Regions from separate parts of the Pantoea sp. At-9b genome, predicted to be linked through region 2. Evidence: predicted binding sites of a transcription regulator. Region 2 holds the regulator's gene; each other region holds the start of a gene.
What was found. Region 2 encodes Fur, which represses iron uptake genes when iron is present. Its sites were predicted from a motif close to ATAATAATGAGAACNACTATCAA; they were not measured.
Positions count from the first base shown of each region.

Region 1: a site for Fur is predicted at 1,810-1,832, ahead of PAT9B_RS27365 (TonB-dependent siderophore receptor). Genes of this name have one in related genera too.
Region 3: a site for Fur is predicted at 1,344-1,366, ahead of efeU (iron uptake transporter permease EfeU). Genes of this name have one in related genera too.
Region 4: a site for Fur is predicted at 1,812-1,834, ahead of PAT9B_RS23125 (TonB-dependent siderophore receptor). Genes of this name have one in related genera too.

Region 1 covers NC_014841.1:8,545-11,736, forward strand. The annotation lists gene PAT9B_RS27350 (OFA family MFS transporter) at 1-13, opposite strand, end outside; gene PAT9B_RS27355 (Exc2 family lipoprotein) at 360-776, opposite strand; gene PAT9B_RS27360 (hypothetical protein) at 884-1,153, opposite strand; gene PAT9B_RS27365 (TonB-dependent siderophore receptor) at 1,882-3,192, shown strand, end outside.
Region 2 covers NC_014837.1:1,231,899-1,235,090, forward strand. The annotation lists gene glnS (glutamine--tRNA ligase) at 1-1,105, shown strand, start outside; gene PAT9B_RS05550 (hypothetical protein) at 1,341-1,736, shown strand; gene fur (ferric iron uptake transcriptional regulator) at 1,795-2,241, opposite strand; gene fldA (flavodoxin FldA) at 2,598-3,128, opposite strand.
Region 3 covers NC_014838.1:437,544-440,735, reverse strand. The annotation lists gene efeU (iron uptake transporter permease EfeU) at 1-1,310, opposite strand, end outside; gene PAT9B_RS22415 (ABC transporter substrate-binding protein) at 1,700-2,713, opposite strand; gene PAT9B_RS22410 (TonB-dependent siderophore receptor) at 2,728-3,192, opposite strand, start outside.
Region 4 covers NC_014838.1:594,667-597,858, forward strand. The annotation lists gene PAT9B_RS23115 (amino acid ABC transporter permease) at 1-327, opposite strand, end outside; gene PAT9B_RS23120 (ABC transporter substrate-binding protein) at 324-1,202, opposite strand; gene PAT9B_RS23125 (TonB-dependent siderophore receptor) at 1,879-3,192, shown strand, end outside.

The DNA of each region.
Region 1 (3,192 bases), on a different replicon from region 2:
AGCGATTACTCATGATAACCTCTTCATCAACATTCCATGATATTAAAATTATTTCCTGGTGACGCCAATTAATGCTTATTACTTACCTCCCCACCACTGATTATAAAAAAGGCATAAATTCACTTCAATTGAACGAAACAAATAAACAGATAAATATCAGAAGAGATTTTTCATGAATAATAACAGAGAGAAACTTAGGCTTAATATAATACTGAGCCACAAGATGCCTCCTGAATGATGCTTCGCAGGGTTCAGATGGACGGCTTCCTGATAGCGATTTTGCCACGGGGTGTCCCCCTGACATTGACGGGATGACGGATACCCGGTCAAGCTCAACCGGGCACCATCAGGCGGGTTGATTACTCCTTGCCGAGATATCCATCCATATAGGTTTGTGCGACAGCCTCCGACATATTGTTACGCCAGCGTGGTGATAAACTGGCATTGTCTTTGTACTCTTTGCCCGCAAATCGTGATGTTCCACTGATGGATTTTATGAACTCATCGCTATGGAAATAGCTGACTCTTTTCTGCGCATCAGCGCTGGAGATGCCTTGCGTGCGGTCTTTTTTGCCCAGTTGCCAGAACTGTTCAAAAAAAGGCGTCGCCATGCGGATCGAATCCGCTCTGTTCATCATGAAATTAGGATCAGAATCTTCAACCGTATAGACAAACTTAATCGCGTGGCGTTTCGCACTGGAATCTGTCTGTGCACAACCACTCAGTAACAGGAGGGATAAAGCAGCGATACTCAAAATACCTACATTTCCATTCATTCAAAAGCATCCTTTTTAAAAAAATCATATTTTTCATTAAATTACAACAGCCATGTTGGGCTAAAAACCAGCACCCGAGGGTGCTGGTCGGGATCCGTCAGGTGGCCTTATCTGTTGTCATTCACCACCTTTTCGCCCTCTTCCGTTAACCTGACTTCGTAATAGCGTGACATATCTGTCGGAGAGGCAATGAATTCAATCAGCCCCGACCGCATTAATGACGCCAAACTCCGGCAGGTAATATCCCTTCGTTTGCGTACCTCAATTTCAAAATCACATTTCATTTCCAGCCCAATGGCTTTATCACCCCGTAGCCGGTGTTTAGTACCACTTTGCATACGACGCAAAGTAATCAGTTTTGCCTGTGAAATTCCCATACCTTCCCTTCCCCTGGATAAGATTGTCTGCTAAACGAATGGCCTCGCGCCTTCAGACCATTGTGGTCAGACGCTTGTTATCAGCTCAGTGGGGGTACTCCCCATAATAAGAATATCGAAAAGGAAATGTAAATATTCCGTAAGGAAAATTAAGACTGGATTATGTGTTATACAACCTTTACTGCCAGCAGAAAATGGCAGCGAGGCCCAGTATGCACTGGATTTCGGACGGTGGCTATTGTCACTACTAAATCTGGTAGTTGCTTTATTCCGGGGGATTCGCGCGCTTTCAAGGAACGGCTGTAGACACCAGCATCGGTTGATACCGGTCTATGTAACCCGGAGATCATGACGGATTGTCCCTAAGATGTATCATGAAGAATTCTGAAGCGTTTATGTGGTCAGACCGGGCAAAGCAGGGGGACTGGATTTCTGAACTTATCACCCTGTTGGTGGGGTCGCTGGTAACTGAAATAATAAAGCCGTGGCCTGTTGATATATAATTATGCCGTTGCTCATTACTCCCGGTTAATTACTATTTCAGCTCTGTATATTGCCCTCATCAGCTATTGCTGCCGAACCGTTAACCACCAAAACAATAAGGTTATGGCATTTATTCCCGGCGTTCATCGATCAATAAAAAACCTTCATTGTAATCAATAATAATTCTCATTATAGTTCGCGTTTTCATTTATATTGTTGGCAACGGACAGGTAACAAATATCATGATGAAAACGACATACTCATATTCGCTACTGGCTGCTCTTATTGCGTGTAGCCTGGGAACGTCCCTGGCATTTGCAGACGAAGCGTCAGTACAACAGGGACAAACCAGCGCGCCAGACCAGAATGACCAACTGGCGATCAGCAATAAGAAAAGCAGCAACGACAATACCCTGGTCGTGACGGCTCGCGAGCAGACTCTGCAAGCACCCGGTGTCTCCATCATCGACAGCGAAGCCATCAAAAAACACCCCATCCAACGTGATGTCTCTGAACTGATCCGCACCATGCCCGGCGTGAATCTGACGGGTAACTCCAATAGCGGCCAACGCGGTAATAACCGCCAAATCGATATTCGCGGTATGGGACCGGAGAACACGCTGATTCTGGTTGACGGAATGCCGGTCAGTAGCCGTAACTCGGTACGTTATGGATGGCGCGGCGAACGTGATACCCGCGGAGACAGCAACTGGGTGCCCCCCGAAATGATTGACCGTATCGAAGTCATCCGTGGTCCGGCAGCGGCCCTGTATGGCAACGGTGCCATGGGAGGTGTAGTCAACATCATCACCAAACCGGCGGAAAAAGAGTGGCATGGTAATTTCAACACCTACTACAACGTGCCGGAACACAAATCCGAAGGGGCCACCAAGCGTTACAACGCCAGCCTGAGTGGCGCGTTGGCGGATAATCTGACCCTGCGTCTGTACGGTAACTGGAGTAAAACCCAGGCAGATGCACAGGATATTAACAGCGGGCATGAAGCGGAACGTACCGGTAAATACGCGGGTATGGTCCCGGCGGGCCGTGAAGGGGTGATCAATAAAAATATTAATAGCGTGCTGCGCTGGGAATTTATGCCGATGCAGGCGCTGGAATTGAATGCCGGCTACAGTCGTCAGGGTAATCTTTATGCCGGTGATACGCAAAACACCAACAGTAGCACGCTGGTAAAGGAAAACTACGGCAAAGAAACCAACGTTATTTACCGTCAGACGCTTTCCCTGAAATATACCGGTGCCTGGGACAACGGCGTAACGACCAATAACTATATTCAGTTCGAGAAAACCCGTAATAAACGACTCAATGAGGGGCTGTCCGGCGGCCTGGAAGGATTGTTCAGTACCACGGATGAAGGCTTTTCTACCATCGATCTGAACGATACCAACCTGCATTCCGAGGTGAATATTCCCTTTGACTGGTGGGTCAGTCAGACCATCACCTTTGGTGCGGAAATGAATCATCAGACGATGAAAGATCCCACCTCCAATACCCTGGCGAATACTTCTGAGGTGGAGGGGGTCGCCAGTTCCGGG
Region 2 (3,192 bases):
TCCGGTGTTGTATCGCATTAAGTTTGCTGAACACCATCAGACGGGCAACAAATGGTGCATCTATCCGATGTACGATTTTACCCACTGCATCTCCGATGCGCTGGAAGGCATTACCCATTCGCTGTGTACGCTGGAGTTCCAGGATAACCGTCGTCTGTATGACTGGGTGCTGGACAACATCAGCATTCCGGTGCATCCACGTCAGTACGAATTCTCACGTCTGAATCTGGAATACGCGGTAATGTCGAAGCGTAAACTGACACAGCTGGTGAGTGAGAAGGTGGTAGAAGGCTGGGATGACCCGCGTATGTTGACCGTGTCCGGTCTGCGTCGTCGTGGTTACAGCGCCGCGTCAATTCGCGAGTTCTGCCTGCGTATCGGTGTCACCAAACAGGACAACATCGTTGAGATGGCCTCGCTGGAGTCATGTATCCGTGACGATCTCAATGAGAATGCGCCGCGCGCGATGGCGGTGCTGGATCCGTTGAAAGTGGTGATTGAAAACCTGCCTGCGGGTCATGAAGAGATCATCACCATGCCGAACCATCCGAACAAACCGGAGATGGGGACGCGTGAAGTGCCGTTCAGCCGTGAGGTGTGGATCGATCGCGCGGATTTCCGTGAAGAAGCCAACAAGCAATACAAACGTCTGGTGCTGGGCAAAGAAGTCCGTCTGCGTAATGCTTACGTGATCCGTGCTGAGCGCGTGGCGAAAGATGATGAAGGCAATATCACCTGCATCTACTGTACCTGCGACGTTGATACCCTGAGCAAAGATCCGGCTGATGGCCGTAAAGTGAAAGGCGTGATCCACTGGGTTTCGGCGATCCATGCGCTGCCTGCGGAATTCCGTCTGTACGATCGCCTGTTCAGTGTACCGAACCCGGGTGCGGCGGAGGATTTCCTCACCACCATCAACCCGAATTCGCTGGACATCAAACAAGGTTTTGTTGAGCCAGGCTTGCGCGATGCCGCAGCGCTGGCGCCTTACCAGTTTGAGCGTGAAGGTTATTTTTGCGCGGATAGCGTGTATTCGCAGCCCTCTAAGCTGGTATTTAACCGTACTGTCGGCTTGCGTGATACCTGGGCGAAAATCGGCGATTAATCCTTTTTGTCGTTTTCCCCATATCCTGATAAAAGGGCGAGAGATCGCCCTTTTTTATTGGCCGTAATTCAGGGTTAGCCATCTTTTATGCTGCGAGTTGTGAAACGTGCTTGTTACCGGGATTTGCAACTAATCTGACTTTAACAGAATTAATCCATTTGCGAGTGTTAAAAACTTTTTTTCAGGTAGGCTATGCGCTCTCAGACGTTGCTCCGCGGGTTATAAAGGAAAAAAAATGACAAGTCTCGCTCAGGAAGCCAAACACAGCGTGGTGGTATTACATCAACTTATCGAACGTATTTTTAATCAGTCAGATAGCACCGATGACAGCATTGAATTGTTTCTGTCACACTTCCACCCGGATTTCAAAATGGTGACGCCGCAGGGCAAGCAGTTGGACGTCAATGCGCTGGAAGTGTTGTTCCGCCAGTTGCGTGGTCAGCGTGAGGGGATGCGTATTGCCACCAGCGAACATGCCATCATTTCGCAGCAAAGCAAGGAAGTGACGATTCAGTATCGTGAATTGCAAATGATGAACGGCACCAACCAGAGCCGCATCTCGCTGGCGGTATTGGATTGCAGTACCTCAATTCCGCGCTGGCGTTATTTACAAGAAACGCTGGTGCTGTGATTCAGCCATAAAAAAACCGGTGCTCAGGCACCGGTTTTTTCATACTGCATAGCACATTTTATTGCTTGTCGTGGAGCGTCTCGTCTTCGCGGCAGTCTCCCAACGCACAGTGGCCGTATAAATACAGGCTGTGGTTGGTCAGTTTGATACCATGACGTGTGGCGATTTCACGCTGACGGGTTTCAATGGATTCATCACTGAATTCAATCACTTTGCCACAATCCAGGCAGATCAGATGGTCATGATGATGCTGCTGCGTCAGTTCAAAGACGGATTTACCACCCTCGAAGTTATGGCGGGTGACGATTCCCGCGTCATCAAACTGGTTAAGAACGCGATAAACCGTTGCCAGACCAATCTCTTCGCCCATGTCGATCAGGCGTTTGTACAAATCTTCCGCGCTGACGTGATGGCATTCGGGTTCCTGAAGCACTTCCAGAATTTTCAGTCTGGGGAGCGTGACTTTCAGGCCAGCCTTCTTCAATGCGGAGTTGTTGTCAGTCATGCGGATATTGTCCTGTTACTTAGCTAGTCACTTGCGGCGCAGGGCCTTGAATGTCGATCACGCGCATTCTCATTTGCGTCTCATTATAGAACTCAAGCAGTGAAATGAAAACCAAGGGAATATCCTGAAAATCACCAGTGGCTGTAAGGAAAAGTGTCTCTAACGCCGGCGGGGATCATGCAGGTCTTTGTTTCCATTTCACTCAGCCTCATTCTGATGCCAGAGGAATAAGCGGATGACCGTTATGGGTATTCTACAGAATTGCGGGAAAAAGTTAAAAAACAGTAGCTATTATTTTTATAGGAAATTCCTTTAACTCAATGTGAGCCAGCGCCCACATTGAGGAGGGCAGGGGATCAGGCTTCGATGATCTCTTTCAATTGCAGCTCATCGAAAATCTGTTTCACCCACTTATCAACACGTTCGTTGGTCAGTTCAGGCTGACGATCTTCGTCGATAGCCAGACCCAGGAAGTGTTTGTCATCTGCCAGGCCTTTAGACGCTTCGAAATGGTAACCTTCAGTCGGCCAGTGGCCAACAATCACCGCACCGTTAGGCTCGATGATATCGCGGATGGTGCCCATCGCATCACAGAAGTATTCAGCATAGTCTTCCTGGTCACCACAGCCAAACAATGCAACCAGTTTTCCATTGAAATCAATCTCTTCCAGCGTCGGGAAGAAATCATCCCAGTCACATTGCGCTTCGCCGTAGTACCAGGTCGGAATGCCCAGCAGCAGGATATCGAATGCTTCGAGATCTTCTTTGGTGCTCTTGGCAATGTCATGCACTTCGGCCACATCTTTACCCAGTTGTTTCTGGATCATTTTTGCAATGTTTTCAGTATTGCCGGTATCGCTGCCGAAGAAAATGCCTACGATTGCCATGAGTTAAGTAACCTCTTAAATCCTGATTAGGAGTTGAATGCACAGTTAAGCGAATGATAGCAGA
Region 3 (3,192 bases), on a different replicon from region 2:
AGGCCACTGCCCGATAAGGTAATAAAGGTCGCCGGGTGCGATTCAGCGCTGACCAACACACCGCGCGCCATCGCGGCATCGACGCTGCAATTCACCGTCCATTTGGCATCATAAGGCCCCGGATGCTGCGCCGGACTTAAGCCAACCGGAATGCGGTTGCCGTAGGCGGCCATCACCTCATCCAGGGTCAGGGGTGAATGGGCGTCAGCAGGTTCATAGCTGAAACTCGCCTGCCACTCCTGACGGCCTGAGGTGGTGACTTTACTGAGTTGATCGGCAGGCACCACCAGGGTTTCAGCCGCTTGTCCTGTCAGGGTGACGGCAAACTGTTTGCCCGCGCCTGGCTGGCTGCTGATATGCCCGACCGGTTGCTGCGAGGTACGACTGACCAGCGGAATTTGATCGGGGATCTCCACTTCCGGTGCCGGATAAATGAAGTGCAGCAGCAAAGCGGTGATCATCAGACCCACACCGGTCACGGCGGTAAACTGCGCCGCCCGTTTCGGTGCGGGTTTTAAATGAGCAGGCCAGTAGATCATCGCGGCCACCACCACGATGTAAATAATCCAGCCAGCAAACTCCACCAGGCGCGGATCGGCCGGAATGCCCAGCACCCCGGTGATCAGCGCCGATTGCACGGTGCCGGGGGTAACCAGCCAGCTCAGGTCAACAATGCGTTGCTGGCCCGCATTTAACCACCCTGCCTCGTGGGCACTGCGCAAGGCGGAGATAATTAAACCGGCTGCGACCAGAATCAGGAACAAGCCGGTCAGGCGGAAAAAACGTGACAGGTTGATGCGGATGCCGCCGACATAGATGCCCCATCCCACCAGCACCGCCACCAGTAACCCCAACACCGCGCCGACGGCTGCCCACACCGCCGATTGGGCGGCGGAAAAAGTCGCCAGCAGAAACACGCTGGTTTCGAACCCTTCTTTCAACACGGCGAGAAACGCCATACTGGTCAGCGCCAGCGCGCTGGAGCGGCTGATGGCCTCTGCTGCCTCGGTTTCCAGTTGACGCTTGAGGTTATGCGCATGGTTGTTCATCCACATCACCATGCCGGTAACGAAAAACACCGCCACCAGACCGATAATGGATTCCATCATCTCCTGCCGCGCCTGCGGCAAGGCGTTCTCAGTCAGGTTCAGCACAAAACCCACGGCGAGGGAGAGAATCACAGCACAACCGACGCCCAGCCACATTGCCGTAAGTGGCCTGCCATTTTTGCGTAAGAAAGCGGCGATAATGCCTACGATTAATGCGGCTTCAAGGCCTTCGCGCAATGCGATAATGAACGTCGCCAGCAAGTAGAGTGCTCCCAAACAGGTACTAAAAGCGAAATGATAATAATTATTAGTATCACTCCCCGTGAGAATAATAAACATTCCCGCTAACCAGCATAGTAAAAAAAGGAAAAACTCTATTTGCCCCTGACATTGCCAGATATTATTTTGCTTGCTGATGTGAGCCACATCTCAACATTAAGTTAACCTTAAGAAATGCCTTAATAATCTGCCTGGGTAATGACCGAGGGAAAAACCATAGATATATCTTCAGCCGGGGAAGGAAACTTTCCTCCCCCGCTGGTTATTTTTTAGATTGTAGAGATATGTAATGAGAACAGATTGATATGGCTTGTGATTTTATTTGGCTACTCAATGATTAGCCCAACGGACGGGGAAAAAATAACCACTGGCTAATGATTAGCCGCAGGCGGCAACGCCTGCAAAATCCGCCCGGCTTCCGCAGCACTCAACGGATAAGCGTAAAACTGGCGATAAAAATCACGCGTTGCATCGATGATGTTCAGATCGGGAAATAATTCAGGATGCAGTTTGGCGGCGGCCCATTGAATCTGTAACGCTACCTCGGTGCCATAGCGGTCCCATGGAAACACCCCCGCTGGATTCTGCCACACCCGATGGTTTTTCACCGCATTGACGCTGGCAAACAGCGCCGCGTAAGCAGAATCCTCCAGCTTGCCCGCGCCAGCCCCAATGATAATCACATCCGGATTCCAGCGGATAACCTCTTCCGGTGAGATCGGCTTCATATTGCCCTCGATACCCGCCGCAACATTGCGCCCCCCGGCCAGCGTAATCCAGGTATCAATCAGGGTAGCGCGTCCGTCCACTTTCAGCGGATGGAGCGACTGAATATGCAGCACGCGCGGACGCTGGCTGGCACTGAGTCCCTGCGTTTTCGCCTGAATACGCGCAATCTGTTGATCGAGATAATGGTTGTACGTCACGGCGCGCGCTGCCGCCTGCGCCGTGCCTACCACTTGTGCGGTGGTGGTGAGGGAGCGTTGCAGAGAAGCGAAGTCATCAAATTGCATCTCCAGCACCGGGATACCCGCCAGCCGCCAGGACTCGACGTCAGGATCATGGGCTGGGGCAAATACCGCATCGACATGTCGCGCCACCAGCGCCTCACTGGCAAAGGTTTTACCGTGCGCCTGGAGCGCCTGATACAACGACGGTTGCACCTTGAACATCCAGGGACGATCGGCCGGATGATTCACCGTCGCCACAATCCGATCGCCCGCGCCCAGCGTCATCAATAACGAATGATGGGCAAACCAGGCATCCGCAATATGCGTCGCCGGGTGGCTTATCACCACCTGCTGCCCCATATCGTCGGTCACCGTCTGCGCCTGAGCGACGGCGCTAATCACCAGCAGCGCCAGCCCACAGAAAGGTTTTAACATTGCTTCGCTCCCGGTTAGAAATTGAGTTGCATCGAAACCTGCACCATCCGCGGATCGCCCAATTGCGCGCTGGCGTAGCCCGAACCGCTATAGCCGTTCAGCCCACCCGGCACGATATTGGTCCAATAGTGACGATTGGTCAGGTTGGTGACATCCAGACGGAAGGTGGTGGCGGTGTTGAACAATTGCGTTTTCCACGTCGCCCCCGCATCGATGGTGGTATAACCGCTCACCCAGCCATCGTTCTGGTTGTCGGTACTACGACGTCCGACATAATGCATGCCACCGTGAATATCGGTGCCGCTCAACATCGGCAAATCGTAAGCCGCAAACAGGCTGGCGACATAACGTGACAACCCGACGATTTGTTTATTGTCCGTCTGCGCACTGGCGGTTTTCAGCAGACGCGGATCCAGCCAGGTCATGCCGCCGTAGACGTGTAAACGGTCAGTGACGTCACCATCAGCCATCAACTCAAT
Region 4 (3,192 bases), on a different replicon from region 2:
CACGCCACGGAAGAACCAGGTATAGGCCCAGCTCACCGCAACCAGTACCGGGTTGGATGACAAACGCATCAACGCCAGTACCGTACCAAAGGCAAAGCCCAACACCACGGAAATCGCGGTGAGTTGCAGCGTCATCAAGACGCCTTGCAAAATGGAAGGGCCGGTGAAGTTCTCCGCAATCACCCCCCACTCAAAGCGCGGGTTGTTGATCATGGAGTGCGCCATCGCCACTACGCACAACAGTACCGCCAGCGCACTCAGCCAGCGTCCGTAGTAGCGTTTGCCGACGATTTTCAAATCGTCGGTGTGGTCGTGAAAATCACTCATTTAAAGATCTCTTCGTTGCGTTTAGCTTCGGTCACAGCACCAAATCCAATCCCCCAGTTATCAAGGATTTTCTTGTAGCTGCCATCTTTAATTAAGGAGTTCAATGCGGCCTGAACCGCCGGTTCCAGTGCTGACTCTTTCGGGAAGGCAACCGAGACCGGGTAATCGGTGACGCTGATTTCTCCGCTCATGGTCAACGGTTTGATGACTTTAACCTGCCACAGCAGACCTTCGTATGGGCCGAGGAACATCGGGACACGTCCGCTCACGACAGCCTGAACGCCTGCCGGACGATCCGGGAACACAGAAACTTTAATCGGTGGTTTGCCCGCGGCTTCACACGCTTTGCTGGCTTCTTCCAGTCGCGTTACCTGAGTCGTACCGGAACCGGCACCGACTTCTTTGCCACAAACGGCATCAAAGGATTTAAAAGGCGCGATGTTGGCATCTTTCTGCGAAATGATGCCCAGCAGGCTGGCATTGTAGTAGCTGACAAAATCGACCTGTTTGGTTCGGGCCAGGGTGGCATTGATGTTGGAAAGCGCCACATCATAACGGCCAGTTTTGAGACCGGGGATGATATTGTCGAAACCGCCGGTATCTTGCCAGTGCACGGGAATACCAAGGCGCTCGCCTACTGCATTCATAATGTCGATTTCACGCCCGGCCAGGGTTTTGTTGTCTTCTTTATAGAAGGTAGTTGGCGGCGTGTTGGGGTTGGTTCCGGCAACAATATAGCCACGTTTCACGATATCCGCAGGTAACAGGCTTTTCAGCGCCGGATCGGCTTGAACATGGACTGAACTGTCGGTGGGAACAGCTTGTTCGGCGGCAAACGTGGTGTGCGCACTCAGAGCAAGTGCGAAAAGGGTCATTCCTTTTGCGAATTTCACTGGAACCTTTCTCCTGATATTTAAAATGTTTCCCCAGCGGGAAAAGGCATTGGAGGTAGCGATGTATTTTTCACCTCATAAGCCACATTTATTTTGTGCCTACGGGTTTATTCATCCTCGAAATGTCCCGGCGTCATTTTCAGTGAATATATGCAGGGATCACAAATGCGAAAAACAGATATCTATTCCCGAATTATAGAAATAGCGATTACGCGTTGATATCCGGGGCAGGAACGATGTGCTATGTGGAGGATTTAGGCGAGGAATCAAAGGGCTACAAAAGCAGCAATAACCTGTCATTTTATTCTTAGTCATAACGATGTTTTCTAAGCGATCGCAAATTGCAGGCAGGGAAACATGAACAACATCGTTTATTGAAAATATGTACATCCCCCCTTCAGTTGCTGAGGGAATAAACGCCACAGCGCCTGCAATCTTCCAGCAAGGAGAGGCTCGTTCCGCGATGGTGGTGTGTTTCGACTTTTAAGTATGTTGTAATTAACTTACGCTTTTCTCACTATTGCGCTCTACATTGAGTGAATTTTAACCAATTAAGGAGAAACCAGGGAGATTCCTTACTAAAGATATACAATGATAATTATTCTCATTATCATGCGCATTTACTTACAAACGTTAACAAAACAGGGAGAAATCTTAAGTGAATGTAACTGCATGTAGCCAAAAGCGTCCCGTCGCGCTGTTTTTGGCCGGGCTGCTGAGTACGTCAGCTTATGCCGCCAATGAGGAGCCAACCGAAAAACTGGCTGACGATGAATCGATGATCGTCACGGCGGAAGAGGAACTGAAACAACAGCCGGGTGTGTCAACCATCACGGCGGAAGACATTCAGAAAAGTCCTCCGGTTAACGATTTGTCCGATATTATTCGTAAGATGCCTGGCGTGAATCTCACCGGCAACAGCGCCAGCGGCAGCCGTGGTAATAACCGCCAGATCGATATTCGCGGCATGGGGCCAGAAAACACCTTAATTATGATTGATGGTGTTCCTGTTACCTCGCGTAATGCCGTGCGTTACAGCTGGCGCGGTGAACGCGATACGCGCGGTGATACCAACTGGGTGCCCGCCGAAATGGTGGAGCGCATCGAAGTCATTCGCGGCCCTGCGGCATCGCGTTATGGCTCAGGTGCTGCTGGTGGCGTGGTGAATATTATTACCAAACGCCCAACCAACGACTGGCACGGCTCATTATCGCTGTTCACCAACCAGCCAGAAGATGATAAAGAAGGCGCGACCAAGCGCGCCAACTTCAGCCTGAGTGGACCGCTAGCGGGCGATGCCCTCACCATGCGCCTGTTTGGTAACATCAATAAAACTGACGCGGATGCGTATAACATCAATACCGCAGAGAACGGTTCTTATGCCGCAGGCCGCGAGGGTGTGCGTAATAAAGACATCAACACGGTGCTCTCGTGGAAAATCACCCCGCTGCAAATTGTCGATTTCAGCTATGGCTATAGTCGCCAGGGCAATATTTATGCGGGCGATACGCAATACAGCAACGGTAATATCAGCCCGGATGGTCTGGTTGAGTCACTGTATGGTGATGAAACGAACCGTATGTATCGCCAGAGTTATGGTCTGACCTATAACGGCATCTGGGACTGGGGTACATCAAAGCTCAATTTTAATTACGAGAAGACCAACAACACCCGCCTGCAAGAAGGTTCGACCGGCCGTGTTGAAGGGATGATCAACAGCAATGACTACGCAACCAGCCGCCTGGAAAGTTACCGTGCGGGGGGAGAGATTAACTTCCCGGTTGAATTGCTGGTTGATCAAACCGTGACCCTGGGGGCGGAATGGAATCGTGATGAATTGAATGATCCGGCCTCTATGACGGCGACCGATGCCTCCGGCGTAATCATTGATGGCGTTTCCGGTAATCCTTCCTCACGCAGCAGCAAAAATAGCGCCACCATCAGCTCTCTTTATTTTGAAGATAACATCGCC